DNA from 2 places in the Desulfobacter hydrogenophilus genome. Region 1 is predicted to be linked to the other one. Evidence: riboswitches for the same ligand, from Rfam matches in the RefSeq annotation. Region 1 holds a riboswitch; the other holds the start of a gene.
The links. A riboswitch is a leader RNA that binds a small molecule or an ion and turns the genes downstream of it on or off. The one in region 1 is predicted to bind cobalamin.
Positions count from the first base shown of each region.

Region 2: linked by a shared signal. The riboswitch ahead of EYB58_RS20085 (sirohydrochlorin cobaltochelatase) and the one ahead of cobT (nicotinate-nucleotide--dimethylbenzimidazole phosphoribosyltransferase) in region 1 are both predicted to bind cobalamin.

Region 1 is NZ_CP036313.1:1,769,549-1,781,530, reverse strand. It holds gene EYB58_RS07635 (type I restriction endonuclease) at 1-232, opposite strand, end outside; gene EYB58_RS23475 (PepSY domain-containing protein) at 652-1,104, shown strand; gene EYB58_RS07625 (DUF1722 domain-containing protein) at 1,297-2,007, opposite strand; gene nfo (deoxyribonuclease IV) at 2,027-2,872, opposite strand; gene EYB58_RS07615 (MATE family efflux transporter) at 2,917-4,296, opposite strand; gene EYB58_RS07610 (iron-containing alcohol dehydrogenase) at 4,363-5,511, opposite strand; gene EYB58_RS07605 (hypothetical protein) at 5,608-5,913, opposite strand; cobalamin riboswitch at 6,093-6,282, shown strand; gene cobT (nicotinate-nucleotide--dimethylbenzimidazole phosphoribosyltransferase) at 6,375-7,436, shown strand; gene EYB58_RS07595 (hypothetical protein) at 7,482-7,859, opposite strand; gene EYB58_RS07590 (DEAD/DEAH box helicase) at 7,946-9,181, shown strand; gene EYB58_RS07585 (response regulator transcription factor) at 9,192-9,860, opposite strand; gene EYB58_RS07580 (hypothetical protein) at 10,015-10,602, opposite strand; gene floA (flotillin-like protein FloA) at 10,630-11,610, opposite strand; gene EYB58_RS07570 (NfeD family protein) at 11,665-11,982, opposite strand, start outside.
Region 2 is NZ_CP036313.1:4,503,047-4,515,028, reverse strand. It holds gene EYB58_RS20090 (transporter substrate-binding domain-containing protein) at 1-2,345, shown strand, start outside; cobalamin riboswitch at 2,633-2,824, shown strand; gene EYB58_RS20085 (sirohydrochlorin cobaltochelatase) at 3,084-3,956, shown strand; gene EYB58_RS20080 (FecCD family ABC transporter permease) at 3,984-5,021, shown strand; gene EYB58_RS20075 (ABC transporter ATP-binding protein) at 5,027-5,800, shown strand; gene EYB58_RS20070 (ABC transporter substrate-binding protein) at 5,797-6,720, shown strand; gene EYB58_RS20065 (cobyrinic acid a,c-diamide synthase CobB) at 6,717-8,093, shown strand; gene EYB58_RS20060 (precorrin-8X methylmutase) at 8,090-8,722, shown strand; gene cobI (precorrin-2 C(20)-methyltransferase) at 8,709-9,449, shown strand; gene EYB58_RS20050 (nucleoside recognition protein) at 9,439-10,503, shown strand; gene cbiD (cobalt-precorrin-5B (C(1))-methyltransferase CbiD) at 10,493-11,605, shown strand; gene EYB58_RS20040 (SPFH domain-containing protein) at 11,634-11,982, shown strand, end outside.

The sequences.
Region 1 (11,982 bases):
AGACGATCACTTCATTATCCTGCATAATCGCATAATCTACCTTCTCACCCTTTTTAGTTCCTACATCAGCTGTAAACTCAGGTACGACCTCCTGTGGATTGAAGACATCATAGCCCAAGGCTGCTATAAAGGGCATGATCAGAGCGTTTTTCGTGGCTTCTTCGGTCTCCAGATGGTCGATAAGTGACGTGACCTTCTCGGATAAAGCAGCAATCTTTTCGTTAAAACTCATGAGACCTCCTATGTGGTAGATTGTGAGCTGCTTTAAAAACTGAAAACCCAGATAATATTAACGGCAACTCTTTTGACACATCCTTTATATGATACCCTTAATGAAGACAAGTTGTTTTTTGTTAGCAGGTTTGTCTGATAATCGCCACCAATCTCGGCTTCCAGCCTATTCACCTTCCGGGCAAGCGCAAAAAATGGGGACAGACTATGATTCTATAGTTGTATCTTTTTCAATTCTCTGTTGCTAACCCCTAAGAGTAGCAACAATGCCGGAGATTTGTTAAAACTGATTCGGCCGGTTTCTTCAGCCCTTTTTATATGATGTTGGGCAGGCGTGCTTGTCCGGGTAAAGTCGGCAGACCAAGGACAAAAATTGACAAACCGGGGTCTGCCCCCTATTTACAATAATAAGTAATTTATTTGTCAATTCAGTTTTTTTCTGATACTAAAAATAGGAATGAAATGATTTGGAGTTATCCTGAAAAAAAACTGCACAAGTACTTATTTTTCCTGAAACCAGTACAAAAATCAAGTCCAAATAGCGCTAAGCTTACGCTTGGTAATAAATCATTCAATTCTCAAATGGAGGAAAGCACCATGAAGAAAAAAGTAGCATCAGGGATCTTTTTTACTGTAGCTGTCTTATCTGCACTTGGTATCTCCCAGGTGTTTGCCGGCGAACGACCACCAGCAGATTCTAAGCCCCTAGTTGAAATCATCCAAACATTAGAAACTCAGGGCTATGCTCCAATAACAGAAATATCAATGGATGATGGGGTTTGGGAGGTTGAAGCCTACAAAAATAACGAGGAACGTGAACTAAGGGTTAATCCGTTAACTGGCGAGATACTTTCGGATCGAAAAGATAACTGATAATTCAGAAACCTAAAAAATAAGGATAGATCGTGTGAGAAACGAACCAGGATCTTATCCGATTGTTGAACAAGCCCGGCCATGAACCAGGCTGTTTCAATATATGAAAATACCTTTTTTCAATAAAAAATGGGGACAGACCACCAAAACGGGGGCTGTCCCCTATTGACGGCCCAATCGTTCACTCTGGCCTTACATGCGATTGTCCTTTATCCACACAGCGAACTCGCTTAGCGCAACGGATTCCATTAAATACGGCTGGCTGTGTTTAAATGTCAAATCCTGAATCCGGGCCAGCAGATCTGTCAGGGGCCATGCGTGCAAAGGCTCCCGCGATTTTTCATATCTGTCCGACACATACCCCCACATATGTTGCAGCGCATTTTTTAATCCGCCCTGGGATGGCCGGGTTCTCAACGTTTCAACCAGAAGAAGGGCCAGACTACTGAAATCATCCCGGGGACCCATGCGGGCCACGTCTGCACCGATTTTTTTGTACAGGAGGGCACTCCGGGCCATGACGGCGTACTTGTGCTGACGCCACATCTGCTGGGCATTTTGGGGTAAGGGAATGCGTCCCGGTTCCTTGTCCCGGTATTTTTCCCTGAGCAGCTGGATCTGGAGATAGGGTTCATCAATAAATGTGTCAGGCCATCGGCCTTTATTTTTGCGGGTGTGCACAGGGGATTTGTCATTGTACCCCCGCAACGTCATTTCTGCGGCTAACAACTGGTGGCGTTTGTTCAGCGCCCAGCCGAAATCCATCCAGCGCAAAGTTTCCGGGTGCCGGGAATAGCCTTTTTTGCCGTTGACAATAATGGAGACCATACCGTGAAGTTCCCGGTGTTCGCCTAAAAGACTCTGGCGGTTCAGGTATCCTGGATGAAGGTCCCAGATTCTCATGAAAACTCCCTCATTCAGCTTACGGCTTGATCAACGATTTTAACAGGGAAATTTCTTTGGCCCATATATTATTGTCCGGTGTTTCCAGAATCATGGGAATATTATCCAGGCGTTTGTCTTCCATGATGTGCTGGAAAGCGGTAAGGCCAAGTTGTCCCTTTCCGATGCTTTCATGCCGGTCCACCCTGGAATTAATCTGCTTTTTGGCATCGTTCAGGTGCATGCCCTTTAATTTTTCAAAGCCGATAATTGCGTCAAACAGGTCCCAGGTTTTTTCATAACCTTCCCGGGAGACAAAGTCATAACCGGCAGCAAAAGCGTGGCAGGTGTCAATACACACCCCGATGCGGGATTGATCTTCCACCCGGTCAATAATGGTGTTTATCTGTTCAAAGGCAAATCCCACATTGCTCCCCTGGCCGGCAGTGTTTTCAATCACGGCGATAACGTCCGGCACCTTTTGAAGGGCAAAATTAATGGATTGGGCAATGGTTGCCAGACAGTCATCCATGCTGATCTTTTTTAACGTTGACCCCGGATGGAAATTGAGCATGGCAATGCCAAGCTGATAACATCGCTGCATTTCATCTACGAACGCAAGTCTTGATTTTTCCAAGGCGGCGTGTGCAGGATGGCCCAGGTTTATGAGATAGGAGTCGTGGGCCAAAATCTGCCCGGGCCCGAAACCCAAAGCGCTGCAGTTTGCTTTAAACTCATTGATGTTTGTTTCTGATAAGGGCTTGGCCTGCCACTGTCGCTGATTTTTTGTAAAAAGTGCAAAACAGGATGCGCCGATTTTTTCGGCATTGATTGGCGCGTTTTCAACGCCGCCTGCAGCACTCACATGGGCGCCTATATATTTCAATTCTTCCTCCTTTTGTGACGGATCATTCAAGGGTTTTGTTCAGGTTATTTTTCCGGATCTGCCACAAGGTTTTTAATCCATTTTTTTGAAAAAAATCGGGGCAAGCCGATAATCAGCTTGAACATTTCTTCCAGGGCAATCAGGGCCATGACACCGTACACGGGCCAATGAAAGACAAACGCACCGATAAACGCCATGGGCACGCCAATGCACCATACTGAACTCAGGTCCATGAGAAAGCCGAACTTTGTGTCGCCTCCGCCCCTGAAAACAGATACCACCGTTGTAAAATTGGTGGTCTTTGCCCAAAAGATAAGACCTGTCGTCAGTATCAGGTAGTAGGCATTCTCATAAGCTGCCGTGGAAATATTGTAAAATCCCAGGATAAAAGGTCTGCACAGGATGAGCACAAGCCCTGCGCCAAGGGCCATCGGAAGCTGGATCAAAAGCATGAATTTGCCATAGGCGAACGCCCGATTGTATCTTTTGGCCCCAATGCTGTTACCGATGAGAATGGAACCAGCATGGAAAATGCCGAAAAAAGGAACAAATAAAAATTCCTCAAAGGTGGCCACGATATTGACTGCCGCAATGGACTGAGTGCCCATGCGGGCGTAAACCAGTTTGTACATACTCACGCCTGTGACCCAGAAGAATTCATTGAGGAACACAGGCCAGCAAGTGGCCGTGACCCGCTTGACAAAGGCAAAATCGAAGGACAGCATTTCTTTTACTGACGCAGCAAGGGGGTAAGGTTTCAGGTAAATGATCGCCGTTAACAAGCCGGTTTCAATCAATTTTGCCGTGCAGGTGCCAATGGCCGCACCGGTGACACCCATGGCGGGAAAGCCAAGGTTGCCGAGAATCAGGCAGTAGTTGAGCACAATATTTACAACCACGGCTATAAATGAAGAGATCAAAGGAACACCGGCAAACCCCATACTCCGCATATTAGTCATAAAGGAGAAGGTTACGCAAAAAGGAACAAAGGCAAATCCCACAATGCGAAGATATTCGGCCCCAAGACGGACCACGTCGGCATCACTGGAAAATACCGAAATCACGGCTGCGGGAAAAAACAACGCAGCACCGGCAAACACAGAACCGATGACAAATCCTGCCAGAAGCCCAAGACCAGACAACTGGTGGATCCGAGCAACATCCTGTTTGCCCCAGTATTGGGCCGTGAAGATGGCGATGCCTGAGTGAATGCCGAACTGGATAACAAAAAAGATAAAAACAAACTGATTGGCAATGCCCACAGCCGCCACGGCCGCATCATGAAGCTGGCCGATCATGAGTATGTCTATCACAGCCATGGAACTGGTCAAAAGAAATTGCAGAGAAATGGGTAGCGCCAGGCTGAAAAGCAGGCTTAAAAAAGTCTTGGGGGGAATTACCTTATCCCTATCTGTGGCGTGCATATGAAAAGGCCTGCTTTCAATAAAAATAAGAAACCCTATATCAGCAGGGGTACCAGGTCAAGGCTATTAGAGGCATCCCAATAGAATATCCCGCATCTGTTGTGATGATAATTGAATGGGGAAATGTTTATTGCCCGAGGCATCGACGACGGCATCAATATGATGTTCCGTCACCCCATAGTCACGCAGTTTAGGCAATTGTTCACCCCAGGAATTCATGTGATCCAGGGCAACCTTAAAATCATCGGGCTGGGGAATGGCGTCGATACCCCTGGAAAGCCAGGCACCCACTTCATCCAGGGCCTCCACCTGCATCTCTTGGGTCAATATGGTAAAAATCCGGGGCAGAAGGCAACCGCACGCCACCCCGTGGGGCACACAGGTAAAAGCGCCAAGAGGGCCTGCAATACCGTGTACTGTGCCAAGCCCGGCATTAGCAAGGGTAACCCCGGACAGATACGCAGCCATGGCCAGATCCCATCGCAAAGACAATTCCGCCCGGCTTTGGTACAGGTTATCCGAAAAGAGCAGCGATCCCCGGGTAAACAGCCGAAGCCCCTGCCTGCTCAACGCCTGGGTGAGCGGTGTAGATGCTGTGGAGACACGGGATTCCAGAAGCTGGCTGAACGCATCCAGGGCACAGGCAAGAGTCGTTTCAGGCGGGCATCCCATTGCCAGTTCAGGGTCAATGATGGCAGTCGAGGGAATAAAGGCATCGTGGCGGAAGGATTTTTTAAATCCATCCGGCCCTGGGCGGCTGAGCACTGCATTTTTGGTGGCTTCACTGCCGGTCCCAGCTGTTGTAGGTAAAGCAATAAATGGAACGGTTTTTCCGTTGGGGTCTTTTGTGCCCACATCCTCCAGATAATCCTGGACTGAACCTTCCTGGCAAAGCATGGCCGCAACCGATTTGCCTGCATCCAAAACCGATCCCCCACCAATGCCCACCACGCAACCGGCCTTTAGCCTGTCCGCCTGTTCCGTCAGGTCATCAACTATATCCGGGCCGGGCTCTCCATGCACGGTCTGTCTTTGGAACTTGCATCCGGCCCGACGCAATTGGGATTCAAGCGTTTGCCAGGTATTGGTGTTTACAAAATGGGCACCGGTAATAAAAAAAATCGGGGTGGACGGATCAAGTAATCCGGCAAGTCTGTTGATCTCTTGGGGGCCTGAATAAAGAACAGGATTGGTGAGATGCTTAAATGTTTTCATGATTCGATTTTTTTAAGGTCCGCAAAAAAAACAACCCATCCATTTTAATTGCCTTCACTCTATTTGTGGATTTTAAAATTTCCATGCCCCTTACTGCTACTCGATAAATTTTATATCAATTTCTTCTGTATTTTCTTTTTGTTTCATCTCAAACTTTCCGCTTAAGGTAATGGTAAAGCCCCTCTGGGATGCAGCATTTTTTAATTGGGCCTCCAGCTTTCCGGCGGTCTCCTGTTCACAATCAATATTGAAAAACAGGTTTAGATTCTTTAAGTTTTCATCATCAAACTGGATAATAAAAGGATTGTGCTCAATGAAAATCAGATCATCATAGTTATATGTAATACTGAGCCCAATCTCCTGAATAATTTCTGTTGCGATGCCTAGTGGTCTTAATTCCATAATGTATCGAACCTTTTTGGTTAATATTCAATAGTTCTTTGCAATAAAATATTCATCACGCATTTTACCTGATGACTCAACGGGTAAAAGAATAGCATAACCCGGCAGTTCTATCGATAAAAAGTTACTGTATTCGAACACGAAAAATGATTGACCTTGATAGCAAACAGGTTTACGGTACCCGGCAACATAATAAGAGTTGTCAAATCTTTAGCAAACGGAACACGGTGCAAATCCGTGACGGTCCCGCCGCTGTAATGGGGCACATTCACCCTGTCATGCCACTGGAAAACTTTTCTGGGAAGGCTTAGGGGAAAAAAGCCACCACCCCCCCTGAGTCAGAAGACGTGCTTTAAGATTTTTGTCATGCAGGACGCGATGGTAAAGGGTTTTGCAGGAACATGTTCCTGCATGCCTAAAAGACCATGGATTGCTGCAGGACAAATTAGCGAGGTAAAACGATGTCTCTGCTTGAACAGACCCTTTCGGCCATCAATCCTGAACTTAATCACAATGCGTTCGCAAAGGCCAAACAGCGCCTTCAGAACCAGGCAAAGCCCCCCGGCAGCCTGGGAATGATGGAAGAGATCGGGGCCCGTCTGGCCGCCATCAAAGGAACCATTGACGTCCATTTAACCAACAAACAGATCATCACCTGCGCCGGTGACCACGGCGTGGTCGAGGAAGGAGTCAGCGCCTTCCCCGCAGAAGTCACCCCCCAGATGGTGCTCAATTTCGTCGGGGGCGGGGCAGCCGTCAACGTCATGGGCAAACATGCCGGAGCCCGGGTGAAAGCCGCGGATATCGGTGTGAATTACGATTTTGACCCAGATCTCCCCATTTTTCATAAAAAAGTAAGACACGGCACAGACAATTTTACTAAAGGGCCTGCCATGACTCGGGAAGAGGCGGTTAAATCCATTGAAGCAGGCATTGAAATCGTCAATGAACTGCACGCCCAAACCCCTGTTGACCTTCTAGGCACTGGGGATATGGGCATTGGAAATACCACCCCATCCACTGCCATCATTGCGGCATTTTCAGGATTGTCCGTGGAACGTCTGACCGGCCGGGGCTCAGGGGTTGACGATAAAGGTCTTGCCCAAAAAATTGCTGTGATCCAAAAGGGACTGGACATAAACAAGCCTGATCCCAAGGATCCCCTTGATGTGCTGGCTAAAGTCGGGGGGCTTGAAATCGGCGGGTTGGCAGGACTGGTGATCGGTGCGGCCGCCAAAGGCATTCCGGTGATCTGCGACGGCCTGATCTCCACGGCAGGCGCCCTGATTGCCTGTGAACTGGCCCCGGCAGCAAAAAACTACCTGTTTGCCTCCCACAAGTCTGTGGAAATCGGCCATAAATATATGCAGGACCACATGGGTCTGGAACCTTTAATCGACTTTAAATTCCGTCTCGGGGAAGGCACCGGTGCGGCTGTGTGCATGGAGCTTCTGGACCTTGCCACGCGTATTCTTGCGGATATTAAGACCTTTGATGAAGTAGGCATTTCCACAAATAGTTGAACAAAAAGTCACCCACCTGCGTCGTTGCAAGAAAATTTGCAATCCTCACAACCGACCAGGTTGCTCCGGTCGCAAATATTCCTGCGCCTTGCATCTGGGCAACTTTTCGCCCAAACCATAGCCTACTAAACTATTCTTCCCAGTCCTCATAGTCCGGGTACTGTTCGGGGTTCTCCCCCCTTGCCTCAATGACCCTGGGATAAAAAACGCCGGGTTGTGCTTGTTTGTCCTTGTGCCGGGTTTTATTGATCTGAAATACCCAATTTCCCCATCTACGGCCTCTTGAATGGGCTCGTGCAGATCCAGAAACGATGCCCGCCAGTCAATTTCCATCACCCGGGCCCATTCCGGATCCGCGCCAAAAAGTTTGATTCGCAATGTCCATATTTTCTTTGGCTGTTTGAAGTATACAACGTTGTTCATTTTTTATACGGCCCCTTTTCTTTTTAGGCTTAAACAGTTATCTTATAGCTTCAACCCAGTGTAAACTCCAAGATAGGCAAAACTACATGAAATTTGACACCTATGCAATAAACAGCACCCTGAAAAAAAACCTGGAAGCGCAGGGGTTTATCAGGCCCACAGACATTCAGTACAAAGCCATTCCCTCCATATTAAAAGGTGAAGACGTTCTGGCCATTGCACAGACGGGAACCGGAAAAACCGTGGCGTTTGCAGTCCCTGTTATAGATGCTGTTTTGAACGAAAAAAAAACAAAAAAAAAACCGGGCATCCAAAGTATTATCATGGTTCCCACCAGGGAACTTGCTGTTCAGATAAATGAAGTCTTTATGGGGTTGTGCCGCAAAACAAAGGTTAAACCCTTTGCCGTTTTCGGCGGGGTTGAACAGGATAAACAGATTCAGACACTCATAAAAGGGGTTGATATTCTCATTGCCACCCCGGGCCGTATGTTTGACCTGATCAGCCAGAAAGCCATTGATATCCGACAGGTTAAAATTTTAATCCTTGACGAAGCGGATCAAATGCTGGCCAAAGGATTTTTTGATGATATCCAATGTATCAAGCGACTTTTAAAACAACGGCACCAGACCCTATTTTTTTCAGCTACAATTGACAAAAACATTAAAAAGCTGGCCTATTCACAGGTCAGGTCCTCTGCCGTGCGCATCCAAATTTCGCCGGAAGATCCGGTATCAAAAAATGTATCCCACTATGTGATTTTTGTGGAAATGGACGATAAACGCTTTTTTCTGCGTAAATTCATCCGGGATAACCCGGAAAGCAAAATCCTAGTTTTTGTCAGAACCACCGTACGGGCCGAACGGGTGGCCAAAGCCCTGGAAAGAGCAGAGATAGACGCGTTGACCATTTATGGTAAAAAAGATCAGGATCAGCGGCTGGCGGTTTTGACCCGTTTCAAACAAGGTGATGACAAGATACTTATTGCCACGGATGTGTCGGCCCGGGGCATTGATATCCCCAATGTTGATTATGTGGTCAATTATGACCTTCCAGAACAAAAAGAAATGTATGTCCACAGGGTCGGCAGAACCGGTCGCGGTCGATCCAAGGGAAAAGCCATATCATTTTGCAGCAGCCAGGAAAAGGACCTGTTAACGCAAATCCAGAATTTTTTAGGTAAACAGATAGAAAAAATAACCGTTTCAAAGGACGAATATGCATTTACGGTTGAGGTCACGGAAACATCAAAAGATATCAGAGAAATGATCCTGGCAAATGAAGCGTGGGAAAAGAAAAAAGGCCGTCGGAAAAAAAAATAACGTATCGGCGTTACTCCACAATACCAATATGACCTGTTTTTTCAAAATGCACTGCGCAGCGAACCAACTCGCTTGCATGTTTAATATTAAGCTTTTTTTTAATACGTTCCCTGTAGGTACCAATAGTTTTGATACTTAAAAACAGTCGCTCGGCAATTTCCCTGGTTGAAAAACCCCTGCCGATCAGTTTGAAAACCTGAAGCTCCCGGTCGGTTAAACGGTCAAACGGGCTTTTTTCTTGCGCCTCCGGCGGATTGGCCATGGACAAAAGAATATGTTCTTTGACTTTGTCATTGAGATAAATTTTTCCGGCAAGCAGAAGATGAATGGCTTCAACAACGGACTCCACGGCTTCCTGTTTCATGATGTAGCCATGGGCTCCGGCAGACAAGGCCCTGGGAGCATAAAGGTATTCATCATGCATGGAAAGCACCAGCACGGGAATATGACTGTGATGCTGTTTTACATATTTGACCAAATCAAGACCGTCAGACTGCTTCAAGGAAAGATCCGCAATGATCAGGTCCGGGTATATATCAGTTATTTCATCAATGGCCTGCTCAACATCCCCGGCACTGCCATATGCGGCTAAGTCGCTTTCCTGATTAATCAACTCCGCCAGGCCCAGCCTGAAAATGGGGTGGTCTTCCACCAGCAAGATTTTCTTTTTTTCAGACATAGGCCATCCGTATTGATTGTGATATCGTTCATTTTGCTATACCACCAACCAGGCTTGAATACCAGGGTTTTCAGGCACTGGATGCTGTCCGGCAGGGCATAGAGAATCATGATCTTCGGCATGAAGCTCAACATCAATACCGGCAGAACGAATCCTAATCCTTTAACGCAACCGGTTTTCCAAGGATCTCCGACCAGATCACGGCCTTCCGAAGTCCCCGGGCCCGGGCGGGCAGTCGTCTTGGACCAGCCCTAAGGCAACTTGTCTGTATGGCATCGTGCCTCAAAAATTTTGACCCCCTTGTTTCCGGTATCTTGGCGGCTTTTCTGTGGGGTTCTTTTTTTCTGGAAACAAAAAGAGTGTTTTCATTAACAGACTCAATCGGCTTGATGACTTGGACATCCGCGTTCTCGGGATAAAAATCCACATCGTCCCTGTCATCGATTTCATCCCAGAAGGTCTGATTTACGGCGTCTTCCCGGCCTTGCTCAAAGGAGTTCTCATTCAGCTCCCGGGGATGTCTACGCTGCCCGGAGGCCTCTTTTTTCCGGGCCTGCTCAGCCTGGGCATGCATTTCCCGGGCCGCCTCTTTAAGCACCTCATTTAGTTTTCCAAAAAGGGAAAATCCGCTCTGTTTTGATTTGTCTGGTTTTTGCGCCTTTTCATTCTTTTTTCTTTTCAAAAAAGGCGCAAAAATAAAAACCAGAAATAAGATCAACGTAATAAAATCACCAAAGTCCATAATGTTATCCTGATCTTGTTTTCGATGTTATTTTAAAGGTTCCTCAGGCTGATCAGGGGTGGCAATGGTATCCCTCATCCGGGTGTCGGCGCTGATATTCTGCATCTTATAATAGTCCATAATCCCAAGATTGCCGCTTCTAAATGCCTCGGCCATGGCCAGGGGTACCTGGGCTTCGGCCTCCACCACCTTGGCCCGCATTTCCTGGACCCGGGCCTTCATCTCCTGTTCCTGGGCAAAAGCCATGGCCCGTTTTTCCTCGGCCTTGGCCTGGGCAATCTTCTTGTCTGCCTCGGCCCGGTCGGTTTCCAGTTCAGCACCAATATTTTTGCCCACATCCACGTCAGCGATATCAATGGAGAGGATCTCGTAGGCCGTGCCTGCATCCAGTCCCTTGCTTAAAACGGTTTTGGAAATGGTATCCGGATTTTCCAGCACCTGTTTATGGGTGACAGCCGAACCAATCGTGGTAACAATGCCCTCGCCCACACGAGCCAGAATGGTCTCTTCGCCGGCCCCGCCCACCAGGCGATCAATATTGGCCCGCACCGTAACCCTGGAAATAGCCTTGAGTTGGATACCGTCCTTGGCCATGGCCGCCACAATGGGCGTTTCAATAACTTTAGGGTTAACCGACATCTGTACGGCTTCCAGCACATCCCGGCCGGCAAGGTCAATGGCAGCGGCCCGATTAAAGGGAAGATCAATATTGGCCTTGTCCGCAGCAATCAGTGCTTGGATCACCCGGGACACATTGCCGCCGGCAAGGAAATGGGATTCAAGACTGTCTGTGGCAATATCAATCCCGGCTTTCACAGCCATGATCTTGGATTCCACGATCAATTTAGGCGGCACTTTTCTGAACCGCATGAAAATAATGTTGAACAACCCCACCCGGGCACCGGACACCAGGGCCTGGACCCAAAGCCCAAGGTAGGAAAATGCAAAGTAAACAAGCACCAGGCCGAGGATGCCGGCAATGATTAGAAGAATGGACATAATTTCCATGTTAAACCACCTTTTTCTAAAGTTATTGTTTTAAAGCTTTTAAGGACCACAGATTCAAACATTTTCCCCACGGCGGACGATCACCTGATTCCCTGTGACCTTGCAGACCCTTAAGGGTGTATCTGCCTCGATAAATTCTCCGTCCGTAACCACATCCAGACGGACACCGTCAATCAGAGCGGTTCCGGACGGGCGAAGGGTTGTGATGCTGTGCCCGGTGCAGTCCAGGTAATTTTTAAGATCCGGGGACTGGGAAACCACACCCTGGGATGCAGATAATTTTTTTTTTAGGGACAAAGGAGAAACCGCCAGCGCTTTAAATCCCAGAATAAAGGCCACCGGAAGTAGAATCAGATCTGCCCCTATGACCGC
Region 2 (11,982 bases), 2.4 Mb from region 1:
CCCTTCAGACCTATCCGGTAAATTCATTCAAAGAAGCGATAGACGCTGTGGTGTCGAAAAAAGCAGATGCGTTGATGGGGGGGCTGCTGATGGTTGGTCATCTCCTGCACAAGTATCCCTCTTTGAAAATTTTAGGTCCTGTCGACATGCCTCCAGAACCGTATGGTTATCTGGTAGGCAACGCGTTGCCGGAACTGGTCAGTATAATGGATAAAACGATTAGCATAATTCCCAAAGAAGATGTGGATGCCATCATACAAAAATGGTTCACGGTTCAGATTGAGCAAAAAATAAACTGGACTGTTATTCTGAAATGGGTCGGCACACTCAGCATCGTCTTTACCATAATCATATTGTTACTTTACCATTGGAACAAAAAACTCACGCTTGAAATTAAAGAACGAAGGCAAGCCGAAAACGCTCTGAAAATAAGCGAATCCAGGTTGAAAAATATTATTGAACACAGTACCAACCTTTTTTATTCACACACATCAGATCACAAAGCAACATTCGTCAGTCCTCAAGTCAGCCAGTACCTTGGCTATGAACCGGAAGAAGTAAGGAACCTCTGGACCGATTTAATTACGGATCATCCCATGAACGCAAAGGCAATTGAATTGACCCAGGAAGCGATTCGAACTGGAAAACGACAGCCCACGTATGAACTTGAGATGCGGCATAAAAACGGCAGGAAAATTATTGTTGAAGTTAGGGAGGCCCCATTAGTTGAGAATGGTTCAGTTACAGCCATCGTCGGTTCGCTTGTGGACATTACCGAACGTAAACAGGCGGAGGATGCACTTAGAGCATCCCATGAGAGATTCTTGACTGTTTTAGACAGTATCGATGCCACGATTTATGTCGCTGACATGGATACATATGAAATATTATTTATGAATAAATACATGGTCAACAGCTTTGGCAGGGATTTCACTGGAGAAACGTGCTGGAAAGTGTTTAGAGGGGAAACGCAACCCTGTTCTTTTTGTACCAATGATAAATTGGTTGATGAAAATGGTAGACCGGATGATGTTTGTGTATGGCAGGATAGAAATCCTTTAACCGGCAAATGGTATATCAACCATGATCGTGCAATAGAATGGACAGATGGAAGACTGGTCAGGATTCAAATTGCTACAGATATTACAGAACTCAAAGAAATGGAGAAAAAATACCAGCAATCTCAAAAAATGGAATCGATCGGACAATTGGCCGGGGGCATTGCACACGATTTTAATAACATACTTTACCCCATTATTGGATTCACCCAATTATCACAGGATGAACTACCCAAAGATCATCCTGTACAGGAAAATTTAACAGATATTTTGGATGGTGCAAAACGTGCCGGAGATTTGGTTAAACGCATTCTCCACTTTTCAAGGCAAAAGGAACCGGAATTGAAGCCAACAATCCTTCAGCCCGTGATTAAAGAAACACTGAAATTGCTAAGAGCCACTATTCCGGCGAATATTAATTTAACGAGCGATCTTTATGATGATCAGGACGCTGTCTTGTGTGATGATTCTGAAATTCATGAAATCCTTTTAAACCTTTGTACGAACGCCTATCATGCAATAACAGAAGATCAAGGTGAGATAATTATTGGTTTGGAAAAACGCAATCCTCCCCACGAATTCGACCTGCCTAAAGGAGAATACCTATGTTTAAGTGTCAAAGATAACGGCATTGGTATTCCCGAAAGTATAAAAGATAAAATTTTTGAACCATACGTCACCACAAAAGAAGTTGGAAAGGGTTCCGGACTGGGGTTGTCGGTTGTATATGGCATTGTTCAAAATTTTAATGGTGGGATAAGTGTTGAAAGCGGACATAAAACCGGAACAATTTTTAAAATTTACTTGCCGATTACCGATCAAGCTTTTGACATTGAAAAAAAGGATTCAATTCGTCTTTCAAGGAAAGCCGGCAATGAACATATTCTATTGGTAGATGATGAAGAATCAATTGTCAAATTGGGAGTGCAAGCGCTTAAAAATAATGGCTATCGTGTAACTGGTCTCCAAGACAGTACCGAAGCATTGAATTTATTCAAAGTTAATCCAGACGATTTCGATCTGGTGATTACTGATATGGCAATGCCCAAAATGATAGGTACTGAACTTTCACAAAAAATATTAGAAATTCGTCCTGACATACCTATTATTATTTGTTCCGGTTACAGTGAAAATTTAAACAAGGAGAAAGCAAAGGACCTCAAGGTTTCAAAATTTCTCGATAAGCCACTTTTACTGACGGATTTAGTAAAAAATGTAAATGAATTACTTGAAAAACAAAAGACATCAATTAAGCCCATGATCGGAATAAAACATTCCAAAATATGATTTAGAATTTTCGTTCGTATTCAAGGCGTGGCAATGGGAGCATATTAATATATGTACCCATTGACACAACGAAGAAGACGGATGAAAAGGCAAACCATAATCATCTGCTCGGGGTATAGTGAACACCTGGAAAAATTTATGAAAGAAGAAAGCCGGGTCAACGTTTTAAAAAAGGATTATAATTCGTATGGGCAACTAAGGCCCATGGTCAAAACCACAGGCAAGTTACATGCGATTGTCTTGTCCTCTCCCCAAAGTACGCTTGACAGGGGAATCTTATTACGCAATCATACATTTTGTGTTGAGGTGCCCGTTTGGGCCTAACAGGGAATCCCGTGAGAATCGGGAGCGGTCCCGCCGCTGTAACCGGGGACAAAACCTGCACATTGCCACTGTTCGTTTTTTTCAAGGCGTATGGGAAGGCGCAGGTATTTGGATGATCCGGGAGCCAGAAGACCTGCCTGAGCTGATGATGTGCGTTATGCGGAGGGAGCTGCTGACGCAGACATAAATATTACAGGGCCAAGAAAACTGGGTGCAGCCCTTCAAGTCATCAAAGGCTTGAAGGGCTGTTTTGTTTTTTGGGGCCGGCCTATATGCGGGATCGCTTCTTTGGGGAGTATGGCGGCAGGAATGTTTGGGCAAATATATTCCTGGCGGTTTTTGTTTTTAACCCGGAGCAGGTGCTGGATGGATTGCCTGCGTTCTTTTAACATCAGGATAATAAGGAGAAGTGGTATGAGAAAGTTGATTTCCGCAGCAGTTATTTTGACCATGGTTTTGTGTGCAGCAAATGCATATGCCCACAAAGAAGTAAGAGATATGAAAAAAGGCATTTTGCTGGTGGCGTTTGGTACCAGTGAAGCGTCTGCAAAGGTTTCTTTTCAAAACATTGAGGCAAAAGTGAAAAAGGCGTTTCCCGGCGTTGATGTGGTGTGGGCTTATACTTCCCATATTATCCGGCATAAACTGACCAAACAGGGTGAGGTTCTTCTTTCCCCGGCCCAGGCCCTGGCCAAAATGATGGATGACGGATATACCCATGTGGCAGTGCAGTCCCTTCACACCATTCCAGGCGAAGAGTACCATGAGCTGACCATGACCGTGAATGGTTTCAGGGCCATGCCCGGTGGTTTTGACAGGCTCATTTTAGGCTTTCCCATGCTGGGTGCCCAGGACACGGTTGGCAAAGCGGTTGATGCGATCATTACCACGCTGCCCAAGGCGCGTAAGGCAAAAGAAGCTGTTGTGCTCATGGGGCATGGCACCCACCATCCGGGAAATATTTATTACTCTGCGATGAACTGGCAGCTTCAGCAAAAAGACCCCAACATTATTATGGGCACCGTGGAAGGGTATCCTGAACTTGGGGATGTCATTGCCTGGCTTAAGGCAAAAAAGGTTAAACAAGTCTGGGTCATGCCCTTTATGTCTGTCGCCGGTGACCATGCCAAAAATGATATGGCCGGCGACGAAGACGATTCCTGGAAGTCCCAGCTTACCAAGGCGGGATTCTCTTGTCAGACCGTACTTAAGGGTACTGCTGAATATGATGCGTTTGCCGACATTTGGGTGGGTCAGTTAGCAAAGGTAATGGCTCACTTTAATTAATCGAAGTTAAAAGGAAACTATTTTTATATGCCGACTGTAACAGGCATAAAAAGTTCTCCCGCCCGGGTGCTGATGGGTCTTGGCTTGCTGCTGGGCGGGGTCATTGTTGTGTCTGCGGCAATGGGCGTGGTTCGCCTGCCCTTTGTGCAGGTGTTGACCGTGATCTGGGAAAAGATTTGCGGCCGGGGCCCTGTGGATGCGCTGGCTTCGGCCATTATCTGGGATGTGCGCCTTCCCAGAATCTTGACGGCCGCCATTGTGGGCGCTGGGCTTTCCATTTCCGGTGTGGTGTTCCAGGGGATTTTGAGAAATCCCCTGGCTGATCCCTATACCCTTGGCATTTCAGCCGGTGCCGCCTTTGGGGCCTGTGTGGCCTTTTTTTTCAACATGAGTTACTTTCAGGGGTTAAGTGTGGGGCTGTGCGCCTTTGCCGGTGCGCTTCTCACTTTGGCTGTGGTGCTCTACCTGTCCGGCGGCACTGCCGGCGGGTATTCATCCAACAACCTGATTCTTTCGGGTATTATCGTTGCCGCCATTCTTTCGGCCGGGATCAGTTTCTTAAAATATGCGGCGGATGAACGGGTATCCGTGATCATTTTCTGGCTCATGGGCAGTTTTTCCGCCAAAACCTGGATGGATGTGGGGCTTTCTCTTTCCTTTGTAAGCATCGGCGTTTTGGTGTGTCTGTGTTTTGGCAGGGACTTGAATCTTATGTCCCTGGGCGACCGGGCTGCTGCTTCCCTTGGCGTGGACGTGAAAAAATCACGCCTAATTCTTTTGGCCGCCGCGTCGCTCATGGCCGCCGTGTGTGTGTCCGTATCCGGTATTATCGGGTTTGTGGGGCTTTTGGTGCCCCATATGATGCGCGGTATCGTGGGGGCGGACAATCAGTGGCTGATGCCGGTCTCTCTTCTGGCCGGGGCGGTGCTGCTGCTGTGCGCGGATACCTTTACCCGTGCCGTATTGACCTCAGAATTGCCCATTGGGGTGCTCACCGCATTGATCGGGGGGCCGTTTTTCTGTTATGTGTTTAAACGGCAGTTTTTCGGAAAACAAAAGTTTTAAGGCCCATGGGATATGCATTAAAGGATGTCTATTTTTCCTATGAAACCCGGGCCATATTTTCAGGGATCAGCCTGGAAATGCAGTCCGGGTGCTTCCATGGTATACTCGGTCCCAACGGCAGTGGGAAAACCACCTTGCTTGACTTGATCGCAGGACATCTGAAACCGGAAAACGGTGATATTCTGCTGGACGGCAGGTGTCTGGATGATTTCAACGCCAATGAACTGGCAAAAAAATGTGCGCTGGTGCCCCAGGATTTCCGGGTGAACTTTCCCTTTAGCGTGGATCAGGTGGTGATGATGGGCCGGTATCCCCATCTGGGGCGGTTCAGTGCGCCTGGAGAAAAAGACCGGGAACTTGTGGACCAGGCCATGGCTGCCACGGGGGTTCTCGATTTTTCTCGTCGGCATGTCACGGCGCTGTCCGGCGGAGAACGCCAGCGTGTGGTGTTTGCCAGGGCCCTGGCCCAAAATCCCTCCTGCCTGATCCTGGACGAGGCGACCTCCAACCTGGATATTCGTCATACCCTGGCGCTTATGACCCTGGCTGCAGACAGGGTGAAAAATAAGGGCCTGACGGTGATCAGTGTGATGCAGGATCTAAACCTGGCTGCCCGGTTCTGCCAATCCCTGCTTTTTTTAAAAAAAGGGCGGGCCGTCGCCCATGGGCCGGTGGACCAGGTGTTCACCGAATCGGTGATCAAAGAGGTGTTTGACGTGTCGTCCAGGGTCTATTTCGATGAAGCCATCCATTGCAAACAGGTGGTGTTTTTAAATTGAAACCGTTAAAGTATATATCAGTCGTTATTTTTGTGGCCCTTTTGTTTTGGGCTATGCCGGTGCAAAGTCATGCCGACAATGTTGTTAGGGATACTGCCGGTCGCAGCATTCGGGTGGATGCGCCCTTTACCCGGATTATCAGCCTGTACGGTGCCCATACCCGGAACTTAAAAAATCTGGGGCTGGATGATGAAATCATCGGGATTTGTCCCATGGACGTATGGGCGGGTAAACGAACATTTTCCTACCATGACGGGCTTGAAAAATTTCTGGCTGCCCGGCCGGACCTGGTGTTGATCCGGCCCATGATCGACCTGGCCTATACCGCCCTGGTAAAGGGGATGGAAAAAGCAGGTATTATTGTTGTTTCCCTTCAACCCGGCAGTGTGGATGAGATGTTTGACTATTGGATAGCCTTGGGCGTCCTGACCGGTAAAGTTAATCAAGCACGGCAGATGGTCTGCTCATTCAAAAATGAAATTGCTGGGATTCAGGCAGTGACCCAGGCGATTGCGGATAAAAAACAGGTCTATTTTGAAGCCATTCATTCCCGGATGAAAACCTTTACACCCGGTGCCATGGCCATCTTTGCTTTGGAAACAGCGGGCGGTGTAAACCTTGCCCAGGACGCGCCGTCCGTGAGAGGCACCAATATCGCCTTTTACGGCAAGGAGCGAATTTTATCCCATGCCCATGAGATTGATGTTTTTTTAGCCCAGAAAGGCGCCATGAACCAGCCCACAATCGAAATGATTAAAAATGAACCCGGCTTTGATGTGATCCGGGCGGTAAAGGAAAATCAGATTTTTATTGTGGATGAAAAGATCGTATCTCGGCCCACCATGGATCTGCTCAAAGGCATTCACACCATTGCGGATATGCTATATCCCGGAATGCTTGAAAAGGGCGGTGTCCAATGAAGGGGCTTGTGGTTGCCGGTGTTCATTCCGGGTGCGGTAAGACCACTATCACCCTGGGGTTGATGGCGGCATTCAAGCGCCGTGGAGTGCGTGTTGCTCCCTTTAAGGCGGGGCCTGATTTCATTGATCCGGGGCACCACACCGCCATCACAGGTATTGCCGGTCGTAATCTGGACGGTTGGATGCTAAAAAAATCGACCAATTTGGACATTTTCAGGCAACACACCGGACAGGCCGACCTTGCCGTGGTGGAAGGGGTGATGGGACTGTTTGACGGGTATGACGGCAGGAGCGAGGCCGGTTCGACAGCCCAGCTGGCCAAATGGCTGGATTTGCCCGTGCTTCTGGTGGTGGATGCCCGGAGCATGGCCCGCAGTGCCGGGGCCCTGGTCCAGGGATTTGAAAATTTTGACCCGGACCTTAAATTCACCGGAGTGTTGTTCAACAAGGTGGGTAGTGCCATCCATCTGGACTATCTGACCCAGGCTTTGGAAGGTAATGTGAAAATGCCGTGTCTTGGCGGGGTGGGTCGGAATTCGGACATTGAAATTCCTTCCCGGCATTTAGGCCTTGTCACCAGTGACGACCATGGCCTTGGCGATCAGATGCAAGATGCCCTGGCCGATCTGGTAGAAAATTGCATGGATCTTGATGCGCTGCTGGAGTCACTGCCTTGGGTTCCTGTGGATTCGCCGACGCCCCTGGAACAGAAACCGGCATTTGTGCGTATCGCGGTGGCCCGGGATGCGGCATTCTGTTTCTATTATCCTGAAAATATAGAGCTGCTGGAACAGGCCGGGGCACAGATTATTTATTTCTCGCCACTTTTCGAACCCAATCTGCCGGACAACATAGACGGCCTATATCTTGGCGGCGGATACCCGGAACTGCACGCCGCAACCCTTACGCAAAATACTGGATTCAGGCAGGCTGTTTCCCTGGCCTGCAAAAACAATATGCCCATTTATGCCGAGTGCGGCGGGTTCATGACCCTTTGCCGTACCCTGGAAGATTTAGACGGGCAACACCACGACATGGTCGGATGTTTTGGGTTTACCTGTCGTATGTCCAAACGGTTGCGGGCCCTTGGATATCGGGAAATTAGGTTGAACCGAGACACGATTCTTGGGCCAACAGGCGTTACCGCCCGGGGACATGAGTTCCATTACTCCAGCCTGGATGACCATGGGGAAAAAAGTGTGTATGATGCCTGTGACCGTACCGGCGGTACTCGAGTCGTGCCGGGTTTTGAAAAGAACCGGACCCTTGGCAGCTACCTGCACCTGCATTTTAAAAGCAACCCGGACGTGCCGCAACATTTTGTGCAGGCGTGTTTTCAATATCAGAAAGAAAGGAAAAATTTTTGTAAATGAAGCCCCATGAAATTGAAGCAAAAAGCTTTGCCATCATTGACGCGGAGGCCGGTCCCCACAATTTTGCCCCGGATGCGTGGAACATTGTGCGGCGCATGATTCATACCACAGCGGATTTTGAATATATGCAGATGGTCAGGATCTCCAACGGCGCTGTAGCGGCCGGGATCAAAGCCATCCGGAACGGCTGCACCGTGGTCACGGACACCAATATGGCCAAAACCGGTATCCGCAAAGACCTTTTAGCAAGTTTCGGCGGCAGGTGTGAATGCCTCATGGCGGATCCCCAGGTGGCGACCCAGGCAAAGGAAAGGGGCGTGACCCGGGCCCGTGTGGCGGTGGAAAAGGCCGCCCACATGATGGAAAACGGTATTTATGTGGTGGGTAATGCGCCCACGGCTTTGCTTCATCTGCTGGACATGATAAAAAACAAAGAGGCAGGGCCTGCCCTTGTTGTGGGGCTTCCCGTGGGGTTCGTCAATGCGGCGGAATCCAAGGCAGCCTTGATGGAAACCAACATTCCTTATATCTCCAATGTGGGCCGCAAAGGCGGCTCCAATGTGGCGGCAAGTGTGATTAATGCGTTGGCACTAATTGCAGGAGATAAGATTACTGGTGAAAGGACGTAAATTGACCCAAGGCATTTTGTACGGCATTGGTGTGGGCCCCGGCGATCCGGATTTCATCACCTTGAAAGCCGTTAGCATTTTAAGCCGAGTGGACATGGTGTTTGCCGCGTCCTCTGCAAAAAATTCCCACAGCCAGGCGGCTGAGATCGCCAAATCCCATTTAAAGGCGTCTGTGCCCATTCAAATACTCCCTTTTCCCATGACCCGGAACAAGCAGGCCATGGAAACCGTGTGGCAGGATAATGCCGGAACCGTCATCGAGGTGCTGGAGCAGGGCAAAAATGCCGCCTTTATCACCCTTGGCGATTGCATGACCTACTCCACTTACGGATATCTGCTTAAGTCTATCCGGAAGTTGGCCCCGCACATTGAGATCTGTTCCATTCCGGGCATCACCTCCTACCAGGCGGCAGCGGCTCGCATCAACACGCCCCTGGTGGAAGGCGAGGAGTCCATGACCCTTTTATCCGGTGTCATGGGCGGGGACAAGTTCCGGGAAATCAGCGACCATGCGGACAATGTGGTTTTTCTTAAAGCGTATAAAAATGCCGGTGACATTGCAAAGGCCCTGGATGAGGCAGGCATGGCGGAAAACAGTGTGGGTATCGTCAAATGCGGGCTTGAAGATGAGCAGATTGTCCGAAATGTTAATGTGTTTCAGGAGAAGAAACCCGATTACTGGACCCTGATCATATCCAAGAAAAGCGGGCATTTCATTGAATCCTAAGAAAAAAAAGGATAATGGCCCGGCGCTTTTAATCGGGCTGTTGATCACAGGAACCGTGCTTGCCGCGGGTCTTGCCTGGGTGGATGGCATTACCTTGGCAACGCTGCCCGGCCGCCTGTTTTTGCCGCTTTCCCGGATGCTGGCCTTTGTCTGCATTGGCCTTGTGGCAGCGCAGGCCATTGATGACACGGGCTGGACCCGTAAACTGGGTGCCCTGGCCGCACCGGTCTTTCGGTTTGCCAACCTGGGACATCGGTGTTCTGCGGCATTTACCGCAGCCTTTTTTTCAGGGGTGTCGGCCAATGCCATGCTTCTGGATTTTTATAAGGAAAAGCAGATCACCCGGCGTCAGCTTTTTTTGACCAACTTCATCAATCAGTTCCCGGCTTTTTTTTTGCATCTGCCCATGACTTTTTTTATTGTGGTGCCCTTAACGCGTACGGCAGGGTTGCTTTATTTCCTTTTAACTTTTCTGGCCACCTGTGTTCGTACGTTTTTGTTCGTTTTATTCGGGCGCTTTTTTGTGGCGGCCCAAAACCCGGGGCTTGTTGTGGGTGACGATGCTCAGGCCGGGGAAGCCCAGGACATTTCAAAAAAGAAAAAGCCGTTGATGCAGTCTTTAAAAGAAAAGTTTCCCGCCCGGTTTTCCCGGGTGATGGCCTTTGTGGTTCCGGTCTACACCGTGGTTTACGTGCTGACCGCAGTCGGTGCCTTTGATGCCGTTGAGGTCTTTATGACCCGGTTTGCCGTGCAAAAGTTTGTCCCGGCCCAGTCCCTAAGCGTGGTGGTCTTAAGTTTTGCCTCGGAATTCACTGCAGGATTTGCCGCAGCAGGCGCTTTGATGGATGCCGGCACCATCACCGTGAAACAGACCGTGATTGCGCTGCTTTTGGGCAATATCATCGCGTTTCCCATCCGGGCCATCCGGCATCAGCTGCCCCGGTATATGGGTATTTTTTCACCGGGCATGGGACTTTCCATGTTATTGATGGGCCAGGGGTTCCGGATAGTCAGTATTGTTTTTGTGGGACTGGGATATTGGTTTGTCGGATAGAGAGAAGAAAAATTTACGCCAGGGATTTACCACGGGCACGGCGGCCGCGGCGGCGGTAAAAGCGGCCCTGGTGTACCTGTTTACAAAGCAGATTCCCGGATCGGTAAACATCAACCTGCTCAACGGTCAGAGACTTGAGATCCCAGTTGATTCGGTATCCCCATACAATGGCTTTGTCCGGGCCGTGGTCGTCAAGGATGCCGGGGATGACCCGGATATTACCCACCGGGCCAGGATCGGTGCCGTGGTTGGCCTGACAGATGACCCCGGGACGGTGCAGATCACCGGCGGCAAAGGCGTGGGCATGGTCACCAAGCCCGGCCTTGAGGTTCTGCCGGGAGAACCTGCCATCAATCCCGGTCCCCGGAAGATGATCCGTGAATCCGCCTTGCAAATGCTTACCCGGTATTACAACCATGCCGGGGTGAGCGCTGAAATTTTTGTGGAGAACGGCGAAGTTCTGGCCGAAAGAACTTTGAACCGCCGGCTGGGCATAGAAGGGGGCTTGTCCATTCTGGGCACCACAGGACTTGTAAAGCCGTTGTCCCACGAGGCTTACACCGCCACCATCCGGTCGGCCATGTCCGTGGCCCGGGCGTGTGGGTGCGACCATGTGGTTTTGACCACAGGACGGCGATCCGAACGTTTTTCCCAAATCTTTTTTACCGATTTGTACAATTTACACCCAGAGGCCTTTATACAGATTGGGGATTTTTTCGGTATGTCCATGGAAAGCCTTGCTGAAAATAAAATTCCCAATGCCACCCTGGCCGTATTTTTCGGCAAAGCCCTGAAAATAGCCCAGGGGTTTGTCCATACCCATGCCGCGAAGGCGGATCTAACCATGGACTGGCTGGCGGATGTGGTCAGCGACGAAACCGGCAACAAGACCCTGGCCCGGGAGGTTGCAAGCGCCAACACGGCCCGGCATGCCTTTGGAATGCTCTGGCCCGGTTACCCGGATGTGCTGGAAAAAGTAGGGGCAGCCATGATCCGGTCTGCCGAAAAATTTTGCCCTGCACCGTGCCGGTTCAGGGTCGTTATTTATGATTTCGAAGGAACCATTGCCTTTGATTCTCATAGGATGAAAAAAAGTCGTTAATGAATATAACTCAAATTAAGGAAATGCCATGGAGACACAGGAAAATTGGGAAGAAAAGCCCCCTAAGCAAATTCATCCAACCTCGGAATTAATGAAAAAAGTCAGGTTGCCAAAGTCCAATTTTAAAATTCCGCGCACCATTAAGATCCTTATGGTCCTGGTGATACTTGTCGGTCTGGCATATGGATCGTTTCTGGAATATATCCGGCCCTATGAATACGGCATAAAGGTCAATAAAATCGGTTTTCACCGTGGCGTGCAAAAAAAGGTCTATGAAACAGGCCTTTACCTGGTGCTTCCCTTTGGTATTCAGGAAATGCATAAACTGCCAAGGGCATTGCAGGTTCTGGAGTTGACCAACTCTACCCAGTCAGCCG